2 regions of the Ancylobacter sp. TS-1 genome follow, and region 1 is predicted to be linked to the other one. Evidence: predicted binding sites of a transcription regulator. Region 1 holds the regulator's gene; the other holds the start of a gene.

Evidence for each region. The regulator LexA, encoded in region 1, represses DNA repair genes until DNA is damaged. The targets are predictions, from matches to a motif close to TGTTCNNNNTGTGTTCNG.
Region 2: a site for LexA is predicted at 3,791-3,808, ahead of GBB76_RS15225 (DNA recombination protein RmuC). Genes of this name have one in related genera too.

What each region holds. Positions count from the first base shown of each region.
Region 1 covers NZ_CP045144.1:952,781-963,887, forward strand. The annotation lists gene GBB76_RS04670 (peptidylprolyl isomerase) at 1-747, shown strand, start outside; gene trpE (anthranilate synthase component I) at 763-2,277, shown strand; gene GBB76_RS04680 (aminodeoxychorismate/anthranilate synthase component II) at 2,418-3,026, shown strand; gene trpD (anthranilate phosphoribosyltransferase) at 3,071-4,096, shown strand; gene trpC (indole-3-glycerol phosphate synthase TrpC) at 4,111-4,926, shown strand; gene moaC (cyclic pyranopterin monophosphate synthase MoaC) at 4,938-5,423, shown strand; gene glp (gephyrin-like molybdotransferase Glp) at 5,435-6,661, shown strand; gene hpxZ (oxalurate catabolism protein HpxZ) at 6,724-7,107, shown strand; gene GBB76_RS04710 (GntR family transcriptional regulator) at 7,215-7,913, shown strand; gene lexA (transcriptional repressor LexA) at 8,140-8,838, shown strand; gene GBB76_RS04720 (ComEC/Rec2 family competence protein) at 8,832-11,107, opposite strand, start outside.
Region 2 covers NZ_CP045144.1:3,241,809-3,252,915, reverse strand. The annotation lists gene GBB76_RS15255 (helix-turn-helix transcriptional regulator) at 1-396, shown strand, start outside; gene GBB76_RS15250 (YMGG-like glycine zipper-containing protein) at 458-715, opposite strand; gene GBB76_RS15245 (peroxiredoxin) at 1,002-1,637, shown strand; gene GBB76_RS15240 (N-acetyltransferase) at 1,766-2,221, opposite strand; gene fmt (methionyl-tRNA formyltransferase) at 2,218-3,135, opposite strand; gene def (peptide deformylase) at 3,174-3,728, opposite strand; gene GBB76_RS15225 (DNA recombination protein RmuC) at 3,840-5,042, shown strand; gene GBB76_RS15220 (LysR family transcriptional regulator) at 5,139-6,038, shown strand; gene GBB76_RS15215 (DUF1328 domain-containing protein) at 6,161-6,340, shown strand; gene GBB76_RS15210 (sigma-70 family RNA polymerase sigma factor) at 6,486-7,037, opposite strand; gene GBB76_RS15205 (NepR family anti-sigma factor) at 7,034-7,282, opposite strand; gene GBB76_RS15200 (response regulator) at 7,485-8,288, shown strand; gene GBB76_RS15195 (sensor histidine kinase) at 8,298-9,623, shown strand; gene GBB76_RS15190 (hypothetical protein) at 9,870-10,373, shown strand; gene GBB76_RS15185 (PRC-barrel domain-containing protein) at 10,517-11,089, shown strand.

The DNA of each region.
Region 1 (11,107 bases):
TACGATGCGGTCGAGGACGACCGCGCCAGCGGCGCCCAGCTCGCCGAGATCGCCGGCCGGGCCGGCCTGACGCTCCAGTCCGTCGACACCGACCTTCAGGGCCGCGCGCCGGACGGCAGCACCATCGCCGACCTGCCGGGCCGCGCCGAGGTGCTGCGCGGCGCCTTCGCCTCCGATGTCGGCGCCGAGAACGACCCCGTCACGCTGCCGCAGAACGCCGGCCAGCCCGGCGGCTATGTCTGGTACGAGGTGGAATCGATCACCCCGCCGCGCGAGCGCACCTTCGAGGAGGCCCGCGCCCAGGTGCTCGAACGCTGGAAGCAGGACAAGACCGCCGAGGCGCTCGACGCCAAGGTCGAGGCGATCAAGGCCAAGGTGGCCGCCGGAACGCCCTTCGACCAGGCCGTCAACGAGGCGGGTCTCGAACTGCGTGCCGCCAACGGCCTGCGCCGTGGGCGCACCGCCGACGGCGTGCCGCAGGACATCATGGCCGCCGTGTTCGAGACGCCCGAGGGCAGCGTCGGCAGCAGCCTCGCCGAAGGCGGCGACAGCCGCCTCTTGTTCCAGGTGCTGCGCGTCAGCGTGCCCACCGCCGGCGCGCCGGACGAGAAGCTGATGGCCGACGTGCGCCAGAGCCTCGAGAACGACCTGATGACGGAATATCTCGTCGAACTGCAGGGCATTCTCGGCGCCCGCATCAACCGCGCCGCGCTCGACCAGATCGTCGGCACTGACGCGGTGAACTGAGGCGGAACGCGGGTCATGAGCCTTATTCCCGAAGCGGACGCCTTCGCCGCCACCTATCAGCGCGGCGAGGCGCAGGTCGTCACGACCACGCTGATCGCCGACCTGGAGACCCCCGTCTCGGCCTTCCTCAAGATCGCCGGCGAGCGGGCCAACAGCTTCCTGCTCGAATCGGTCGAGGGCGGCGCCACGCGCGGGCGCTACTCGATGATCGGCATCGAGCCGGACGTGATCTGGCGCTGCCATGGCGACCGGGCCGAGATCAACCGCCGCGCCGCCCTTGATGCGCAGGCCTTCGAGCCCTGCCCCGACAAGCCGCTGGTCTCGCTGCGCAAGCTGGTCGAGGAATCGCGCATCCACCTGCCCGAGGGCGCCCCGCCCATGGCGGCGGGCGTGTTCGGCTATCTCGGCTACGACATGGTGCGCCAGATGGAGCGCCTGCCGGACGCCAAGCCCGACGTCATCGACGTACCGGATTCCATCTTCATCCGCCCGACCGTGATGGTGGTGTTCGACGCCGTGCGCGACGAGATCACCGTGGTCACGCCGGTGCGTCCGGAGGCCGGCATCCCCGCCCACGCCGCCTATGAGACGGCGCGCGAGCGTCTGGAGAAGGTCGTCGCCGCGCTCGACAGCGCGCTGCCCAACCTGCCGAGCGAGGACGCCTTCCATCAGCCGGTGGCGGCGCAGTCCAACACCGCCCCCACCGCCTATCGCGACATGGTGGAGCGGGCGAAGGAATACATCCGCGCCGGCGACATCTTCCAGGTGGTGCTGTCGCAGCGTTTCGAGGCACCGTTCGCGCTGCCGCCGTTCTCGCTCTACCGCGCGCTGCGGCGGATCAACCCGGCGCCCTTCCTCGTCTATTTCAACTTCGGCGGCTTCTCGCTGGTGTGTTCCTCGCCGGAAATCCTCGTCCGGCTGCGCGACAACACCGTCACCATCCGTCCCATCGCCGGCACCCGCCGGCGCGGTGCCACCCCGCATGAGGACAAGGCGCTGGAAGAGGAACTGCTGGCCGATCCGAAGGAGCGCGCCGAGCACCTGATGCTGCTCGACCTCGGCCGCAACGATGTCGGCCGCGTCGCGAGGATCGGCTCGGTGCATGTCACCGACAGCTTCTTCGTCGAGCGCTACAGCCAGGTCATGCACATCGTCTCCAATGTCGAGGGCGAGATCGACCCGCGCCGCGATGCGCTCGACGCGCTCACCGCCGGCTTCCCGGCCGGCACGGTCTCGGGGGCGCCGAAGGTGCGCGCCATGGAGATCATCGACGAGCTGGAGAGCGACAAGCGCGGCATCTATGCCGGCGCCATCGGCTATTTCGGCGCCGACGGCGAGATGGATACCTGCATCGTGCTGCGTACCGCCGTGGTGAAGGACGGGCGCATGTACGCGCAGGCCGGCGCCGGCATCGTCTACGACTCGGTGCCGGAGAGCGAGCAGCAGGAATGCGTCAACAAGGCCAGTGCCCTGTTCCGCGCCGCCGAGGAAGCGGTGCGCTTCGCCGCCCGTTCCGGCCGGGGGCAGTGATGGCGGCGGGCGGACGCATGCGTCACGAGCGATGGCGGGGCTGGCGATAGAACACGCCACCGGACGGCGCGGCTTGACCCCGCGCCGGATGACCCCCTAGAGCTTTTGCAGCCGGCATGCGGCCGGCGGATGGACGCACGATGATCCTGCTCATCGACAATTACGACAGCTTCACCTGGAACCTCGTCCACTATATCGGCGGACTCGGCGCCGAGGTGGAGGTGCGCCGCAACGACACCCTCACCGTCGACGAGGCCATGGCCATGAAGCCGGAAGCCATCGTCATCTCGCCGGGTCCGGCGACGCCGAACGAGGCCGGCATCTCCTGCGCGCTGATCGAGCGCGCGGCGAAGGAAGGCGTGCCGGTGTTCGGCGTCTGCCTCGGCCATCAGGCCATCGGGCAGGTGTTCGGCGGCGACGTGGTGCGCGCCCCGCAGCCGATCCACGGCAAGCTGTCTCAGATCGCCCACAGGGGCGAAGGTGTGTTCCGCGGCATCAACGGTCCGCTCAAGGCGACGCGCTACCACTCGCTGGTGGTCAAGCGCGACACCCTGCCGGCGGAACTCGCCATCACCGCCGAGACCGATGACGGGCTCATCATGGGCCTCTCGCACCGGAACCTGCCGGTCTACGGCGTGCAGTTCCACCCCGAGAGCATCGCCTCCGAGCACGGCAAGACCATTCTGAAGAACTTCCTCGACCTGGCGCGGGACTGGAACGCCGGCCCGGGCCGGAAGCAGGCGGCATAAGCCAAGACGACAGGCGGGGACGCGCCGGGACAACGCGGGGACACATGGACAACCTCAAGCCCATCATCGGCAAGCTGGCCACCGGCACCACGCTGACGCGTGCGGAGGCGGCCGCCGCCTTCGACGTGATGATGTCGGGCGAGGCCACGCCCTCGCAGATCGGCGCCATCCTCATGGCGCTGCGCGTGCGCGGCGAGGATGTCGAGGAGATCGCAGGCGCGGTCTCGACCATGCGCGCCAAGATGCTGCGCGTCGAGGCGCCGGCCGAGGCGGTGGATGTGGTGGGCACCGGCGGCGACGCCTCGGGCTCCTACAACATCTCGACCTGCGCTTCCTTCATCGTCGCCGGCGCGGGCGTGCCGGTCGCCAAGCACGGCAACCGTGCGCTGTCGTCGAAGTCCGGCGCCGCCGACGTGCTGATGGCGCTGGGCGTGAAGATCGACCTCACGCCGGAGCAGATCGGCCACTGCATAAGCGAGGCCGGCATCGGCTTCATGTTCGCCCCGGCGCACCACCCGGCGATGAAGCATGTCGGGCCGACCCGCGTGGAACTCGGCACCCGCACCATCTTCAACCTCATCGGCCCGCTGTCGAACCCGGCCGGCGTCACCCGGCAGATGGTCGGCGTGTTCGCCCGCGCCTGGGTCGAGCCGATCGCCGAAGTGCTGCGCACGCTGGGCTCGGCCCATGCATGGGTCGTGCACGGCTCGGACGGGCTGGACGAGATCACCACCACCGGCCCGACCTCCGTCGCCGAGCTGAAGGACGGCGCCATCCGCACCTTCGAGATCGCGCCGGAGGAGTACGGCCTCGCCCGCGCGACGCCCGAATCCCTCAAGGGCGGCGACGGCGCCGCCAATGCACTGGCGCTGCGCGCCGTGCTCGACGGCGAGCCGAGCGCCTATGCCGACGTCGCCCTGCTCAACGCCGCCGCCGCGCTGGTCGTTGCCGGCAAGGCTCCGGAGCTTGGCGCCGGCCTCGAACGCGCCCGCGCCAGCCTGAAGGGCGGGCACGCGGCGAAGGCGCTGGAGACCCTGATTGCGGTCTCCGCTCTCGCGGCGGTCGAGTGAGGGGAACCGGGAACATGGGCGATATTCTCGAACGCATCGGCGCCTACAAGCGCGAGGAGATCGCGAGCGCCAAGGCCGCGCGCCCGCTCGAACAGTTGCGCGCTAGCGCCGAGGCGCAGCCGCCCGCGCGCGGCTTTCTCAAAGCCATCGAGGCGAAGATCGCCGCCGGGCGCACAGCACTGATCGCCGAGATCAAGAAGGCGAGCCCGTCCAAGGGGCTGATCCGCGCCGATTTCGACCCGCCGGCACTGGCGAGCGCCTATGAGGCGGGCGGCGCGGCCTGCCTGTCCGTTCTCACCGACAAGCCCTCCTTCCAGGGCGCGCCGGAATTCCTCGTCGCCGCACGGGCGGCCTGCGCGCTTCCCGCGCTGCGCAAGGACTTCATGCACGACACCTATCAGGTGTTCGAGGCACGCAGCTGGGGCGCCGACTGCATCCTCGTCATCATGGCCTCCGTCGACGACGCGCTGGCGCGCGATCTCGTCGACACCGCCCACGGCCTCGGCATGGACGCGCTGGTCGAAGTGCACGACGACGCCGAACTGGACCGCGCGCTGGAGCTGCCGGCGCGGCTCGTCGGCATCAACAACCGCAATCTGCGCAATTTCGAGGTGACGCTGGAGACCTCGGAGCGCCTCGCCCCCCGCATCCCGGCCGATCGCGTCATCGTCGGCGAGAGCGGTATCTTCACGCCGGCGGACATCGCCCGTCTGGCGGCGGTGCGGATCGACACCATCCTCGTCGGCGAGAGCTTGATGCGGCAGGCCGACGTCGCCGCAGCGACGCGCGCTTTGCTGGCGCCCGCCGCGCCGGCCCGCGCGGCCGGTTGAGAGGGCGGGCGATGACCGACGCGCCCCGTCTCACCCATCTCGACGCTGCCGGCGCCGCCAACATGGTCGACGTCGCCGACAAGGCCGTTACCGACCGCGTGGCTGTGGCCGAGGGCCGGGTCGCCATGCAGGCGGCGACGCTCGACCTCATTCTGTCCGGCAACGCGAAGAAGGGCGACGTGATCGGCACCGCGCGCCTCGCCGGCATCATGGCCGCCAAGCGCACGCATGAGCTGATCCCGCTCTGCCACGCGCTGCTGCTCTCGAAGGTCGCGGTCGACATCGAGCCCGATCCGGCCCTGCCCGGCCTGATCGTGCGCGCCACCGTGCGCACCAGCGGCCAGACCGGCGTCGAGATGGAGGCGCTCACCGCCGTCTCGGTGGCTTGCCTCACCGTCTACGACATGGCCAAGGCGGTCGACCGCTTCATGCGCATCGAGGCCGTGCGGCTCCTCGAGAAATCCGGCGGCCGCTCCGGCTACTGGCAGGGCGAGTAACGGAGGCGGCAATGGCGCTGATGCCGGTCGACGAGGCGCTGGCGCGCCTGCTCGCGGCGGCCCGTCCGCTTGAGTCCGAGACCGTGCCGCTCGACGGCGCGCAGGGTCGCGTGCTCGCCGCGCCGGTCATTTCCCGCCGCACCACCCCCGGCGCCGACGTCTCGGCCATGGACGGTTATGCTGTGCGGGCGCAGGACGTCGCCGACGTGCCCGCGACGCTCGCGCTGATCGGCGAATCCGCCGCCGGCCGTCCCTTCCCGGGCGATGTCGCGCCGGGAACGACCGTCCGCATCTTCACAGGCGCGGTGCTTCCTGAGGGCGCCGACGCTGTGGTGATCCAGGAAGATACGCGCCGCGCGGGCGAGGCGGTCACCGTCACCGAGGCGGCGACGATTGGCCGGCACATCCGCAGGGCCGGCGGCGATTTCGCCACCGGCGAGACGCTGCTGGAGCCCGGCCACCGGCTGCGGGCCCGCGACCTGGCGCTGGTCGCCGCCGCCGATATCGCCGAGCTGCGCGTGGCCCGCCGCCCGCGCGTCGGCCTGCTGTCGACCGGCGACGAGCTGGTGCGGCCGGGCATGGGCGCGGCGGCGCACCAGGTCATCGTCTCCAATCTCTACTCCGTCGCGGCGCTGGCCCGCGATGCCGGTGCCGAGGCGATCGACCTCGGCATCCTGCCCGACGACATGGACGCGACGCGCGCTGGCGTGCGGGCGGCGCTTCGTGCCGGGCTCGACGTGCTGGTGACGACGGGCGGCGCCTCGGTCGGCGACCACGACCTCATCGCCCCCGCGCTCACCGCCGAGGGCGTTGAACTCGCGGTGCACCGGATCGCCCTTCGGCCGGGCAAGCCGCTGATGTTCGGCCGCCCCACCGACGGCGCCACCGGCCCGCTGGTGCTCGGCCTGCCCGGCAACCCGGTTTCCGCCCATGTCTGCGCCCTCCTCTTTCTGGTGCCGCTGCTCCGGGCGCTACAGGGCCTCGCCGTGCCACCCGGCCCCCAGTTCCAGCCCGCCCGCCTCGCCGTCGAGGTGAAGGCCAACGAGCAGCGCATGGATTTCCAGCGCGCCGAGATCGTCGGGTATGAGAGCGGCGTGCCGCTGGTGCGCCCGCTGCCGGTTCAGGACAGTTCCATGCTGCGCAATCTCTCCCGCGCCGACGTTCTGCTGGTGCGCCGGCCGCACGCGCCGGCCGCGCAAGCGGGAGAACTGTGCGAGATTCTGCCTCTCGAGGATTGACCGGGCGCCCGGCTGCCTGTGTGCTCGCGCTCGGGCAGAGAGCCGGCGAGGGGACGGGGCGCATGGACATCAACATTGCCGAGGTGCTGGATGAGGTGCGCGCGGCGTTCGACCGCTATGAGCGCGCGCTGGTGGCGAACGATGTCGCCGCGCTGGACGACCTGTTCTGGGACGACCCCACCACCATCCGCTATGGCGGCGGCGAGAATCTCTACGGCATAGGCGAGATCCGCGCCTTCCGCGCCGCCCGCTCGCCGGCCGGGCTGGAGCGCATGCTGGACCGCACGCAGATCACCACCTATGGCCGCGACTTCGCCGTCGCCTCGACCCTGTTCCGGCGCGGCTCGACGCCCGGCAAGGTCGGCCGGCAGATGCAGACCTGGATGCGCACGCCGGCCGGCTGGAAGGTCGTCGCCGCCCATGTCAGCCTCATCGACGACAAATGACCCAGCGGCATCGGCCGCATGAAGTGCTTGGTGAAGCTGGGCGCGCCGGCTAATGATGCGAATGGCGGCCCGCTCCCTCGCCGCCTCATCAGATTCGTCGTTCGCGCATGTCGGTGCTGCCTGTCCGCTTCCCGCTCGAACCGCCCGCCGGCGTCGGCCGGCGGGGCCGCGTGACGCGCGCCGAGGAACTGCGCATGCAGCTTGCCGACGAGATCACGCGCGGCACGCTGCCGCCCGGCACCGCGCTTGACGAGACGGCGCTGGCGGCGCGTTTCGGGGTCTCCCGCACGCCGGTGCGCGAGGCGCTGCGCGAGCTGAACGCCTCCGGGCTCGTCGATGCCCGCCCCCATCGCGGCGCCGTGGTCGCGCGGCCGAGCGTCGACCGGCTGCAGAACATGTTCGACGTGATGGCGGAGCTGGAGGCGCTGTGCGCCGGGCTGAGCGCGCTCGCCATGACGCCGCAGGAGCGCCGGCAGCTCGAACGGCTGCACGCCGACATGGGCGAGCTGATGCGGCTGGGCGACTTCACCGCCTATCGCGAGGCGAACGAGCAGTTCCACACCTCGATCTATGCCGGCAGCCACAACGACTATCTGATCGAGATGACGGTCGGCACGCGCCGGCGGCTCTCGCCCTTCCGCCGTGCCCAGTTCCGGGCGCTGGGCCGCCTCGCTCTCTCGCACACCGAGCACGACCGGGTGACGACGGCCATCCTGCGCGGCGACCGCGACGCCGCCGCGAACGCGATGCGCAGCCATATCGCCATCGTGCACGACGCCTACGAGCAATACGCGCAGACCGTCTGACCGCAGCCGGCCGGACGACGAATCGGGGCCCGCAAGTCCCCTCGGCACGACCTCTGGATACCTCCCGCGCGGGCCCCGCCACGCGCCGCCGGCGCCCTCGCCTTGAGAACACACGCGTTTTCCGGCCCTTAGCGATGCCTTTACCCATTGTGGAACACAATAGGAACGGATATATTTGTTCGCGATTTGTTTCAGTCCGGCATCAGCCGTCAGACGGGACCTACGGATGCTTACCCGCAAACAGCATGAGCTGCTTCTCTTCATCAATGAACGCCTCCAGAAGGACGGCGTGCCGCCCTCCTTCGAGGAGATGAAGGATGCGCTCGACCTCAGGTCGAAGTCGGGCATCCACCGGCTGATCACGGCGCTGGAGGAGCGCGGCTTCATCCGCCGCCTTCCCAACCGCGCGAGGGCACTCGATGTGGTCCGCCTGCCGGAAGACGCGCAGCCGTCCAAGCCCGCTCCCCGTCCCTTCGCGCCCAACGTCATCGAGGGCAATCTCGGCCGTGTGCGCCCGGCGAACGAGGACGACGAGACGCGGCGCGTGGTGCCGATCCCGGTCATGGGCCGGATCGCCGCCGGCACGCCCATTTCCGCCATCCAGTCGCGCGACCACACCATCGGCATGCCCCCTGAGATGCTGTCCGGCGGCGAGCATTTCGCGCTGGAAGTGCGCGGGGATTCGATGGTCGAGGCCGGCATTCTCGACGGCGATCTCGCGCTCATCCGCAAATGCGACTCGGCCAATACCGGCGAGATCGTGGTGGCGCTGATCGACGACGAGGAAGCCACCCTCAAGCGCCTGCGCCGCAAGGGCGCCTCGGTGGCGCTGGAGGCGGCCAACCCGGCCTATGAGACCCGCATTTTCGGTCCCGACCGGGTGCGCATTCAGGGCAAGCTGGTCGGGCTGTTCCGGCGCTACTGAACCTCCATCGGCGCTTCGGCGGGCGTTGAATCGTCTTCCACGTCGCGCATCGGCTCCTTTGACGCCGGTTGCTTTGATGTCAGTGCCGCTGATGCGGGGGCTTTTGACGTGTGTCCGCTTGATGGCGGTAACGTCTGCGCCTTCGGCTCCCAGGGACGCGTGCCGGCCGCCGGGCGGGCCGCCACCAGGCGCCAGCCGCCCTCAGGATTGCGATAGCCGGCGATTCCGCCGATAGGCCGGGCGGGATCGACCCGCACCACGGTCGCCGCGCAATCGTCGGGCGGCGCGAAGGGCGTCACCAGTACGCGCGCGAGACGGCAATCATCCTCCAGCGACTCCCTCTGGCGCGACAGCGCGGCAAGGCCGCCCTCGGGAAGCGGCAGCGTGCAGCCGGCCATGTCGCAGGCGGCGCCGGCCGTGACCTGCGTCGCGCCGACCCGCGCGCGGTCGCCATCCGCGTTGAGCCATTGCTCGACCGCGAAGCGGCCGGCGAGCCCGCTCATGCGATCGCCCATCACCGCCAGCGCACCGTCCGCGCCCCTCACCGCCACCGTCCGCGCCTGCGCGTCCACCAGCAGGTCGGGCCGCGGCGCACTCGCGGTCGCCCACAAAGCGAGCCCGGCCAGGGCGGGCGCCACCAGCACCAGACGCGAGCGCGCGAGGCAGAGCACCACCAGGGCGAGGCTGAACAGGGCAAGGCTCACGGCCGGCATCGCCCGCACGCCGCGATCCGCCCCCGGCAGGGCGGCGACGGCATCGGCGATGGCAAGCATTGCGCCGATGCCCCAGCCCATCACCCGCCATATCGGCTCGTCCCATCCGAACGGCATCAGCAGGGCGCCGACCAGGCCCATCGGCATGACGATGAACGACACCACCGGCATCGCCGCCAGATTGGCCAGCAGGCTGAGCGGCGCCAGCCGCTGGAAGTGGAAGGCCGCGAACGGCGCCGTCGCCAGTCCCGCCGCCAGCGAGCCCAGCACCAGCGCCGCGAGGTAGCGCGCCGGCACTGCGAGCACCGGGGCGCTCACGCCCGGCGGCGCGGCGATGAAGCGGCCGAACCGCTCATAGGCGGCGACCAGCGCCAGCGTCGCCGCGAACGACATCTGCGCGCCCGGATCGAGCACCGCCCAGGGCGTCAGCGCCATCACCGCCAGCGCCGCGAGCGCCAGCGTGCGCAGGGTGAGCGCCGGCCGCCCGAGAACGACGCCGGAGAGCACCAGCAGCGTCATCGCATAGGCGCGCTGGGTCGGCACCTCGGCGCCGGACAGAAGCAGGTAGAAGCTCGCCGAAGCCACGGCCGGCAGCGCCGCCCAGGCCTTGATCGGCCGCGACAGGGCGAGTTCCGGCACCAGCGCCAGCAGGGCGCGCGCGAGAAAGAACACCGTGCTGGCCACCAGCGCCATGTGCAGACCGGAAATCGAGAGGATGTGCGAGAGGCCGGCGATCCGCATGCTCTCCTCGATCGGCTCGCCCACCGCGTCGCGCAACCCGGTGACGAGCGCCACCGCGACCCCGCCATCCGCGCCCGGCAGCGTCGCCCGGATCCGCGCGGCGATGGCGCGGCGGGTGCCGTCAAGCCAGGTGGCGAGGCTGAGGCTCCAGGGCGGCGCGCCGGGCGCCGGCGCCGCCTCCGGCCGGCCCAGCGCGAAGCCGGTGGCGCCGATGCCGTCGAACCAGATCGCCCGGCCGAAATCGAATCCGCCGGGATAGGCCGGCCCGGGCGGCGGGCCGAGCGTGGCGCGCAGGCGCACATGGCTACCCACAGCCGGAGGGTCGCGTCCCGTCAGCGTCACCCGCACGCGCTGCGGCGGCTCGGCCGGCGGGCGCGCGAAGCCGGTGACGAGAAGGGTGATCCGGCTGCCGCGCGGGCGCTGCTCGGCCGCCTCGACGAAACCGGTCAGTTCGGCCGCGTAGAGCGTGCTGCCGAGCACCGGATGCGCCATGCGCTGTACCTGCAGCCCGGCCACCGCGAAGCCGAGCGCGACGACGGCAAGCAGCGCGAAGAGATGGAAGCCGAAGGGCCGCTCCCGCCGCCATGCGGCCAGCGCGGCGAAAACGCCGGCCGGCACGAAGCCGGCATAGGCCAGCGGTTCCTGCGGCGCGGCGAAATAGAGCGCGGATCCCAAGGCGAAGGCGACTGGCAGGAACAGGAAGCCGCGCCGGTCGTCGAGTTCGCGCGCCAGAGCGGCGGAAAGGCCGCCGAGTAGCGCCGCGAACGGCAGTCCCGGCCAGCGTCCGGTGACGCCGAGGGCGGGCCTCGCGGCCG
Region 2 (11,107 bases), 1.7 Mb from region 1:
GGCGCGGCGCGGCGCGCCATCCCGCTGATCGGCTTCGCGCAGGCAGGCGGCGGCGGCTATTTCGACGATGCGGGCTTTCCGGTCGGCGGCGCCTGGGACGAGATCGCCTTTCCCGATGTCGGCGACGAGCACGCCTATGCGCTGGAGATTGCCGGCGATTCCATGCTGCCGCTCTATCGCGACGGCGATGTCGTGGTGGTCTCGCCGGCCGCGCCGGTGCGGCGCGGCGACCGGGTGATCGTGAAGACGCGCGAGGGCGAGGTGCTGGCCAAGGAACTCAAGCGCCAGACCGCCCGCACGGTGGAACTGCGCTCGCTCAACCCCGAGCATCCCGACCGGCTGCTTCAGGAAGGCGAGATCGCCTGGATCGCCCGCGTGCTGTGGGCGAGCCAGTAGGGAAATACGAAAACGGCCCCGCTCGGGGGCCGCCTCGCTCTGTCTGTTGTCGGCGCTGCGGTCAGCAGCGCACCGCCACGCGGCGGCCATAACGGTCATAGGCCCAGCAGTCGCCGGGCGAGGTGGCCGCGCCGATGAGCGCGCCGGCGCCCGCGCCGACGCCCGCGCCGATCGCCGCGCCGGTGCCGCCGCCGGCGATGCCGCCGATCACAGCTCCCGTGCCGCCGCCGATGAGCGCGCCGCCCGCCGTCCGGCGCTCGGTGGTGGTGCAGGCCGCGAGGCTGAGCGCGACGGCGGAAATCGCAACGATCTTGAGCATGTTCCCTCTCCAGATGCAGCGGCCCCGGCCGATGCGGCGCGGCGCCCGTTTGACGTGGCGTAGGGCGGAAACGCGCGATCGTGGAGGCACGCTCCCGCAAATGTGCGGGCGTTTGCCCCTTACGTCACAGAGCCGTCCGGCCGCCCGTGCTGTAACGTGCGGAACAGGCGTCGGTTCCATGCCGGCCCGACGGGGGGCGCGCTATGGCGCTTCCTAAGCGGGGCGCCCGGCAGTATAATACAAGAATTATAGACTTTTCACTTTCCGCCGCATTCAGGAGGCTGTCATGACACTGCGTCTTGGGGACGTCGTCCCCGACTTCGAGGCCGAAACCACCGAAGGCCCGATCCGCTTCCATGAGTGGCTCGGCGATTCCTGGGGCGTGCTGTTCTCGCACCCGAAGAACTTCACCCCGGTCTGCACCACCGAGCTTGGCCAGGTCGCCCGGCTCAAGCCCGAATTCGACCGCCGCAACGTCAAGGTGATCGGGCTCTCCGTCGACCCGCTCGACGCCCATGCGAAATGGGCGGACGACATCGCCGAGACGCAGGGCTACGCCCCGAACTTCCCGCTGATCGCCGATCAGGACCGCAAGGTCGCCGACCTCTACGACATGATCCACCCGAACGCGTCGGACACCATGACGGTGCGCTCGGTGTTCGTCGTCGGGCCGGACAAGAAGCTGAAGCTCTCGCTCACCTATCCGGCGAGCGCGGGGCGCAACTTCGACGAGATCCTGCGCGTCATCGACTCGCTCCAGCTCACCGCCCAGCATTCGGTCGCCACGCCGGCGAACTGGAAGGACGGCGACGACGTGATCATCGTTCCTTCCGTGAGCGACGAAGCGGCGAAGGAGAAGTTTCCGCAGGGCTGGAAGACGCTGAAGCCCTATCTGCGCGTGGTCGCCCAGCCGGGGAAGTGAGGCACTCTTCGCCGGAACGTCATCCCGGCCGAGCGTCGCGAGAGCCGGGGTCGCGCGCCATGCGACGCGATCCCGGATCGGCCTGCGGTCGTCCGGGATGACGCTCGCCGGCGCGCCCTATCTTTCCCTCAGGGCTCCAGCACCTTGCGGTACTGGATGAAGCCGGTGCGTTCGGCGACGGCGTTGTAGAGGCGCTGCGCCGTGGCGTTGGTCTCGTGGGTGAGCCAGTAGACCTTGGCGGCGCCCTGCGCGCGGGCATCCGCCGCCACATGGGCGATCAGGGCGCGGCCGAAGCCGCCGCCGCGCTGGCCGGGATCGACATAGAGATCGTTGAGGTAGCACACCTCGCCCACCGCCCAGGTCGAGCGGTGGAAAATCCAGTGCACCAGCCCGACCGCCCGGCCCTCGCCGTCGAAGGCCAGCGCGCCGTGCACCGGCTCGGCGGGGTCGAGCAGGCGTCCCCAGGTCGTGGCCGTCACCTCGTCCGGCAGCGACGCCTCGTAGAAGGTGAGATAGGCCCGCCACAGCGGCAGCCAGTGCGCGTGATCCGGGGGCGTGAGTGCGCGGATGAAGGGCGCGCTCATGCCAGCACCGCGCCGGGCCCGAGCGCCGTGCCGCGCAGGAATTCCTGCGCCGCCATCGCCCGGCTGCCCGCCTTCTGCACCTCGACGAGCCGCACGGCACCGTCCCCGCAGGCGATGGTGAGCGCCTCGTCCAGCACCGTGCCGGGTGCGCCCGCGCCGTCGCCGAGCGTCGAGCGCAGCACCTTCACCCGCACGCCGTCGAGTTCGAACCACGCGCCCGGGAAGGGCGAGAGGCCGCGAATATGGTCGTGCACCGCCTTTGCCGGCTTGCCCCAGTCGATGCGGGTCTCGCTCTTGTCGATCTTGGCGGCGTAGGTCACGCCGTCTTCCGGCTGCGGCGTGAAGCCGAGCGCGCCGCGCTCCAGCGCCGCCAGCGCGCGGCCGATCAGGTCGCCGCCGACGATCATCAGCCGGTCGTGCAGTTCGCCCGCCGTCATGTCCGCCCCGATGGCGACGCGCTCGACGAGGCCGACCGGCCCGGTATCGAGCCCGGCCTCCATCTTCATGACGGCGACGCCGGTCTCGGCATCCCCGGCCATGATGGCGCGCTGGATCGGCGCGGCGCCGCGCCAGCGCGGCAGCAGCGAGGCGTGCAGGTTGAGGCAGCCGAGCGTCGGCAGGTCGAGGATGTTCTGCGGCAGGATGCGGCCATAGGCGACCACCACCGCGACGTCCGCCTGATGCGCGGCGAAGGTTTCGGCCGCCGCCGCGTCGCGCAGCGTCGCCGGGGTCAGCACGGGGATGCCGAGGCGCTCGGCCGTGCGGTGCACCGGCGAGGGCACCATTTCCAGCCCGCGGCGCCCGGCCTGCGCCGGCGCGCGCGTGTAGACGGCGACCACCTCGTGGCCGGCGCCGACGATCTCGACCAGCGTCGGCACCGCGAAATCGGGCGTGCCCATGAAGACGATGCGCATGCGGGCTCCCGGCGAGAAAGAGGACAGGCGGGCGAGGATCAGACCCCGTCGCGCTCCTTGTCGCGGGCGAGCTTGGTGAACTTCTTCACCACCCGGTCGCGCTTGAGCTTGGAGATGTGGTCGATGAACAGCACGCCGTCGAGATGGTCGATCTCATGCTGCACGCAGGTGGCGAGCAGGCCGTCGGCGTCGATCTCGCGCGTCTCGCCGTTGATGTCCATGTAGCGCACCCGCACGCTCGCGGGGCGCTCGACGTCGGCGTAATATTCCGGGATCGACAGGCAGCCTTCCGAATAGACCGACAGGTCCTCGGACACGGCGACGATCTCCGGGTTGATCAGCGCGATGGGCCGCTTCTCGTCGCTGCCCTCGCCGCCTTCCTTGCCCTCGGCCTCGCGCGGGCCGACATCGATGGTGACGATGCGCTCGGGAATGCCGACCTGGATCGCCGCCAGCCCGACGCCGGGCGCGTCATACATAGTCTCGAACATGTCCTCGACGATCGCGCGCACGCGCGCGTCCACGCGCATGACGGGATCGGAAATGAGCCGCAGGCGGGAATCGGGGAGGATGACGAGAGGGCGTATCGACATGCCGTTCAGATAGTAGACCGTTCCACGCCGGTCAACGGAGCCCCTGCCCCGGCGGTGGAGAATGTTCCCGCTACGTTCGCAGCCGCATTTCGAATCTGCTAGAAGGGCGCGATGGATCAGGTGCTCTTCTCCCTCGGCAGCCAGCCGGTGACGCTGATGCAGGCGCTCGCCGGCGCCGGCGCCCTCGCCTTCCTCCTGCTCGTCGCCGTGCTGCGCGCCGTCTCGCGCAGCGCCCGGCAGAACGCGCTGGAGGCGGACGAGCAGGCGCGCCGCGCCGACGAGTTGGAACAGCGCCTCGCCGATCTCGCCCGCACCCAGTCGGAGACCATCGGCCGCGTGCAGTCCATGGCCGAGGTGTTGGCCCAGCGCCAGGGCGAACTCGCCCGCGCGGTGGCCGAGCGTCTCGACGCCTCCACCCACCGCATGGGCGAGAGCCTCGCCCGCTCGGCCGAGGCGACGCACGAGAACCTCACCAAGCTCAACGAGCGGCTCGCGCTGGTGGATCAGGCCCGCCTCTCGCTCGGGGAACTGTCCGGCCAGGTGATGAGCCTGCGCGAGACGCTTTCCAACAAGCAGGCGCGCGGCGCTTTCGGCGAGGGCCGGCTGCAGGCACTGGTCGCCGACGGGCTGCCGCGCGACAGCTTCGCCTTCCAGCACACGCTGGCGAGCGGGCGGCGCGCCGACTGCGCTATCTTCCTGCCCGGCGACAAGCGCCCGCTGCTGATCGATTCCAAGTTCCCGCTGGAGGCCGTCACCGCCTTTCGCGAGGCGCAGACGGACGAGGCCCGCAAGCAGGCGCAGACCCGGCTCAAGCGTGATGTCGGCACGCATGTGAAGGACATTGCCGAGCGCTACCTCGTCAGCGGCGAGACGCAGGACATCGCGCTGATGTTCGTGCCCTCCGAGTCCGTCTATGCCGAGCTACACGAGCATTTCGACGAGGTGATCCAGCAGGCTTTTCGCGCCCGCGTCGTCATCGTCTCGCCCTCGCTGCTGATGCTGGCGGTGCAGGTGGTGCAGGCCATCTGCAAGGATGCGCGCATGCGCGAGCAGGCCGACCTCATCCGCGCCGAATGCGGCAAGCTGGTCGCCGACGTGATCCGCCTGCGCGACCGCGTGGGCAATCTCCAGAAGCATTTCGGGCAGGTCAACGAGGACGTCGCGCAGGCGCTGACCTCGGCCGACAAGGTGGCCAAGCGCGGCGCCCGCATCGAACAGCTCGAATTCGAGGGCGAGGCCATCCCCACCGCCGCGCAGGCGGAACTGCCCGAGCTGCTGCCGACCCCGCTCGGCCTGCGCGGCGCGGCAGAATAGCGCTGCCGGCTTCGATTCAGTCCAATTCGCAGGAACCGCGTTCTCTGATAGTCTGATAGAATCCTTCTATCGTGCTTGCGTCAGGAAGCGTCCCGCGTGATCGACCGTTTCGAACTTCTGCTTGCCCTCGCCAAGGAACGCCATTTCGGCCGCGCCGCCGAGGCCTGCGGCGTCACCCAGCCCACCCTGTCGGCCGGCCTCAAGCAGCTTGAGGAACAGCTCGGCGTGCGCCTTGTCGAGCGCGGCTCGCGCTTCATCGGCTTCACGCCGGAGGGCGAGCGGGCGCTGCAATGGGCGCGGCGGGTCATCGGCGACGTGCGCGCCATGCGCCAGGAGATCGCCGGCATGCGCAAGGGCCTTTCCGGCCATCTGCGCATCGCCGCCATCCCCACCGCCATGCCGATGCTCTCCGAGCTCACCACGCCCTTCCACGAGAAGCACGCCGATGTGCGCTTCACGCTGATGTCGGCGACCTCCAACGAGGTGCTGCGGCTGATCGAGAACCTGGAAGCCGATGCCGGCGTCACCTATCTCGACAACGACCCGCTCGGGCGGGTGAAGACCGTGCCGCTCTACCGCGAGGGCTACCGCTTCCTCACCTCGGTGGATTCCCCGCTCGGCGACCGCGCCAAGGTGACATGGGAGGAGGTCGGCCGGGTGCCGCTGTGCCTGCTCACCCCCGACATGCAGAACCGGCGCATCGTCGACAAGCAGCTTGCCGAATCCGGCCACACGGTAACGCCGATGCTGGAGGCCAACTCCACCATCGCCCTGCTCTCGCATGTGCGCACCGGCAAATGGGCCAGCGTCGTCGCCAACACGCTGGCCGACGTCTTCGCCTTCCCCGACAGCATTCGCTCCATTCCCATCGAGGGACCGGAGGTCTCGCACCAGATGGGCCTCGTGGTGCTCGACCGCGAGCCGATGACACCCATCGTCGCCGCCCTGCTCACCGAGGCACGGGCCATCGCGCCGGGGCTTTCCGAGCGGATCTGAGGCACGGGCGCTGCCACGCGCGCCGGCGGCGCGCCAAAAGGGAACCCTGAGCCGGCTCGGCGGTTGTTCCGGCGAAGCGGCCGGCGCCTTCCGCGCCGCCGCACCGTCAACCGGAGGCAGACATGCTGAGCTGGGCGCTTACCTTTCTCGTCGTCGCGCTGATCGCCGCGGTGCTTGGTTTCGGCGGCATCGCCGGCACGGCGATCGAGATCGCCAAGATCATTTTCTTCGTGGCCATCATCCTGTTCCTGGTCTCGGCCGTGGTCGGCCTGCTGCGCGGGCGCCCCGGCCGGGCACCCTGACCAGACGCCCTGACATAGCCCCTTCGCCAACCCCTACCGTCGACGCACGAAACGCCCCCGGCCCAAGCCGGGGGCGTTCTCGTCTGCGCGGCGAGCGGCAACGAGGGTCACAAACGGAGTGTCGGGTAAGGAGAGGAGGCGCGCCTCAGGCGCGTTCGGCTGCCTGCACGGCGCGGGTGGTCTTGTCCGGGCCGAAATCGTCGTCGCCCTCAATGGCGAGCAGCTCGCCGAGGCGTTTGCGGGCGCGGTTCACCCGGCTCTTGATGGTGCCGACGGCGCACTCGCAGATCTCGGCGGCCTCCTCATAGGAGAAGCCCGAGGCCCCCACCAGCACCAGCGCCTCGCGCTGGTCCGATGGCAGCTTGTCCAGCGCGATCCGGAAATCCTCGAAGTCCAGATGCGTCGTCTGGTCGGGATTGGTGGTCAGCGTGGCGGCGAAGGCGCCATCGGAATCGGGCACCTCGCGGCGGCGCTTGCGGTATTCCGAGCGGAACAGGTTGCGCAGGATGGTGAACAGCCACGCCGGCAGGTTGGTGCCCGGCCGGAAGCTCGAAATATTGGCGAAGGCCCGCAGCAGCGTCTCCTGCACCAGGTCGTCGGCGCGGTCGACGCTGCCGCTCAGCGAGATCGCGAAGGCGCGCAGATTGGGAATCGCGGCGATGATGTCGTCGCGCAGCGACGGATCGACCGTGCTCACTTACGACCTCCGCCATCCTCGTCGGAGGGCGTCCCGGTCTTGCCGCCCGCCTTGTCGAGCTGCGCCAGCAGGTCCATGAAACGGTCGGGCACGCCCTGGCGCACCACGTCGTCATACATGGCCCGCAGGTGCTGGCCGATCTTGGCCTGGATGTCGCTTCCCAGCGCCGTGCCCCCGCCGCCTCCGGGCGAGTGGATGAGAGCGTCGGCCGTTGCCGACTGGCCCTCGGACTGATCGTCATTCATAGTTTTTTTTCCCGACATTGAGCCCCCAAGGGTGCCAGAGTGCGATGACGGCTCCGTCGCTCCATGCAGGCCGATAACGACCAAGCGGCACGGCGGTTCCGAAACGAATGCAGATTTTGACGTTTTTTTCGAAACATCCGGAACCCGGTCCGGAATCACACGTTAACGACCGCTTCAGTCTTGCAGCATTGGGGAGACGCGAGTGAGCACTTCGCAACTTGTCGCGCAGCATCTGCCGTTCCTGCGCCGTTATGCGCGCGCGCTGAGCGGCAGCCAGACGGCGGGCGACGCCTATGTCACCGCCCTGCTCGAAACCCTCATTGCCGATCCCGGCACGCTCGACCGCGGGATGGATCCCCGCGTGGCGCTCTTTCGCCTGCTCACGCGCCTGTGGGATTCGGTGACGCTCAACGCGCAGGCCGATCCGGCGGCGGCCCAGGTGCTGGGCGAGAGGCGGCTCGGCCACATTACCCCCGTCGTCCGACAGGCCTTCCTTCTCGTCTCGCTGGAGGGTTTCAGCGAGGAAGAGGCGGCGACCATCCTCGAAGTCGACGTGCCGACGCTGCGCCATCTCGTCGAGGATGCCGGGCGCGAGCTTGCCGCCGAGATCGCCACCGATGTGCTCATCATCGAGGACGAGCCGTTCATCGCGCTGGACCTCGAGGGTCTGGTGGAGAGCCTCGGCCACCGCGTGACCGGCATCGCCCGCACCCACACCGAAGCGGTGGAACTGGCCCGGCGCAAGGCACCCGGCCTCATCCTCGCCGACATCCAGCTCGCCGACGGCTCCTCGGGGCTCGATGCGGTGAACGAGCTGATCGAAAAGGTCGAGGTACCGGTGATCTTCATCACCGCCTATCCCGAGCGATTCCTCACCGGCGTGCGGCCGGAGCCGGCCTTCCTCATCGCCAAGCCGTTCCAGCCGTCGACGGTCGCCGCCGTGATCAGCCAGGCGCTGTTCTTCGAGCGCCGGGCCCGTCCCCGGGAGCAGCGCGCCACCGCCTGAGCGTGACATATGCCGTCTCTTCCCATCGACCTCATCGACGATGCCGCTCGGTGGGTGACGATCGTCGCGTCTCTGGCCATCGCCATCGGCCTCGCGCGCCTTCTCAGGCTGCGCCGCGATCTGGGCGGGCGCGCCCGGCTTCTCGGCTGGCTGCTCGTCGCGCTGGTCTCGATGTTCGCGCTGCTGTCGCTGCTCGTCGTCCTCGACGATTCCCGCAGCCTGCCCTGGCTCCAGTCGGCGGTACGGATCGGCATCGCCGCGCTCAACGCCGTCGGCGCGGTCGCCCTGCTGTCGAATTTCCGGGCGCTGATCAACCTGCCCACGCCCGGCCATGTCGCCAATGAGCAGCGCCGGCTGACACTCGAGCTCGCCACCGCGCTGCAACGCTACGAGATGGCGTTGCGCGGCTCCAACGTGGCGATCTTCACCCAGGATGGCTGCCTGCGTTACACTTCGGTCAGCAAGCCGCTGTTCGGCTATCCGGTCGAGCAGGTGCTCGGCGTCACCGACACCGACCTTCTGGGCGAGGCGCGCGCGCAGCCGCTCAACCTCATCAAGCGTGAGTCCTTCACCGCCTCCGCCGCCCGCAAGGGCGAGACCGAGGTGGAGGAGAACGGCATCAAGCGCTGGTACGACATCCATATCGAGCCGCTGCGCGACCTCTCGGGCACGACCGTGGGCCTGACCGGCGCCGTCGTCGACGTCACCGAGCGCAAGGAGAACGAGCAGCATCTGCGCCTGCTGATGCGCGAGCTCACCCACCGCTCCAAGAACCTGCTGGCGGTGATCCAGGCGATGGCGCGGCAGACGGCCCGCCATGCCGGCTCCATCGACGACTTCGTAGAGTTCTTCAGCGCCCGCCTGCAGGCCCTGTCGCGCTCGCACGATCTGCTGGTGCAGGAAAGCTGGCACGGCGCCTCGCTGACCGACATGGTGCGCTCGCAGCTCGGCCATCACCTCGACAGCGAGAGCGCCCAGGTCTCGATCCGTGGACCGAACATCTTCCTGAAGCCCGAGGCGGCGCAGAATATCGGCCTCGCCCTGCATGAACTCTCCACCAACGCCGCGAAATATGGCGCGCTGTCCGTCCCCGGCGGGCGGGTCGAGATCAGCTGGGCGCGACGGATGGCGGAGGCCGGCGGCGGCTTCGAGTTGTCCTGGCGCGAGAGCGGCGGACCGCCGGTGAAGGAACCCAAGGCGCGCGGCTTCGGCTCGCTGGTGATCGAGCGCAATCTCGCCCGTGGCCTCGACGGCACGGTGGAACTCAGCTTCGCCGCCACCGGCGTCGTCTGCAACGTCTCGGTGCCCGAGCACCACCTCACCAGCGAACGCTAGCGCGCCGGCCGAACCGCCCGCCGGCGCGCCCCGCCGAACGCGGAAACCTAACGTTTCCCCGGCGGGAACCGGATTCCTTTCGGTGCGTTAACCCTGTGACGGCGGCTTTGCCGCACCGTTGCTTTTCAGAATCAGCATGCGCGCGCGGACGATTTGCGCGGCGGGGAGGATTATCCCTGCCGCATGGGCCTTTCTGTGCCCTTCGACCCGCGTCGGCCGTGAAGGACAACACGAAGGGGACGAGCCATGGACAGGATCGCCGGCAGGCTTGCAGCAAGGATCACCATTCGCCGCAGGGCGACGCCGGCCCTGCGGCCGGCCGCACCCGCCATCGCCTCGCGAGGGGTCGCCTATCTTCTCGGTGCCGCCACCGGCGCCGTGCTGATGGTGCCCATCGCCGCCGCCGCGCTCAGCAACGGCACCTTCGCCCGGCTGGCCCCGCAGCCGCTGGCGATCGAGGCCATCGGCCCCGCCCGGTCCGTGCCGGCGCCGGTGGTCAACCGCGCCGCCAAGGGCCCGCGCCTCGACATCGCACCCGCTGCCACATCCGGCCCGGCCACGCCGGCGGAAGCCACCGACCCGGTGGTGGACAACACCGCTCGGGCGGGAAGCGGCACGGCCGTGCCGCCGCGCGTGATGCGCACGCCGAAGGGCTGCCTTTCCTCTATCGGCGTGACGAAATCCAATCTCGCGACCGAAGAGCTGACGGTCTGCGTCGCAGACGCCTCGATGATCGAACGCATCTACTGACGACAAGCTATCTTATTACCATAACTGAACAATTTGTTCGGCACAGGGAACCGAGGGCAATACAGAGGCGTTACTTGTTCAGACGATCGCCTGATCGCTTCTTCATCACATCACATGAACGAAACACGTTACGGGAGATGACGATGACCAGCAAGCTCGCGACCCTGACCGCCGCCGCCGCCCTTGCGCTCGCGCCGGCCGTCGCCTTCGGGCAGAGCCCCACGCCGCAGACCACCACCCCGCCGGCCGCCAGCCCGGTCCAGCCGGATGCCGGCTCGCCGCAGGCCCCCGCCGCCGAGATGCCGAACAGCCCGGCGGCCACCCCCAACCCGATGCCGGGTGACAACGCCAACGCGGCCACCACCACCGTGCCCGCAACGCCCAAATTCGTGAACGCCCAGGCGTCCGGCCAGTGGCTCGGCTCCGACCTGATCGGCACCGATGTCGTGACCTCTACCGACGAGACGCTCGGCGCGATCAGCGACGTCGTGGTCGAGCGCGACGGCAGCATCATCGCCGCCGTGATCGATGTCGGCGGCTTCCTCGGCATCGGCGCCAAGCCGGTCGCGGTATCCTTCGACTCGCTGACCCCGACGCCGACCGGCGACGGCCAGAAGATCGTTGTCGCCCTCACCAAGGAGGAGCTGAACAGCGCGCCGGAGTTCAAGACGCTGGAGCAGCTTCGCACCGAAAGCTCCGCGGCCAAGACGAACTGACCTCGGCCGCACGCGTAG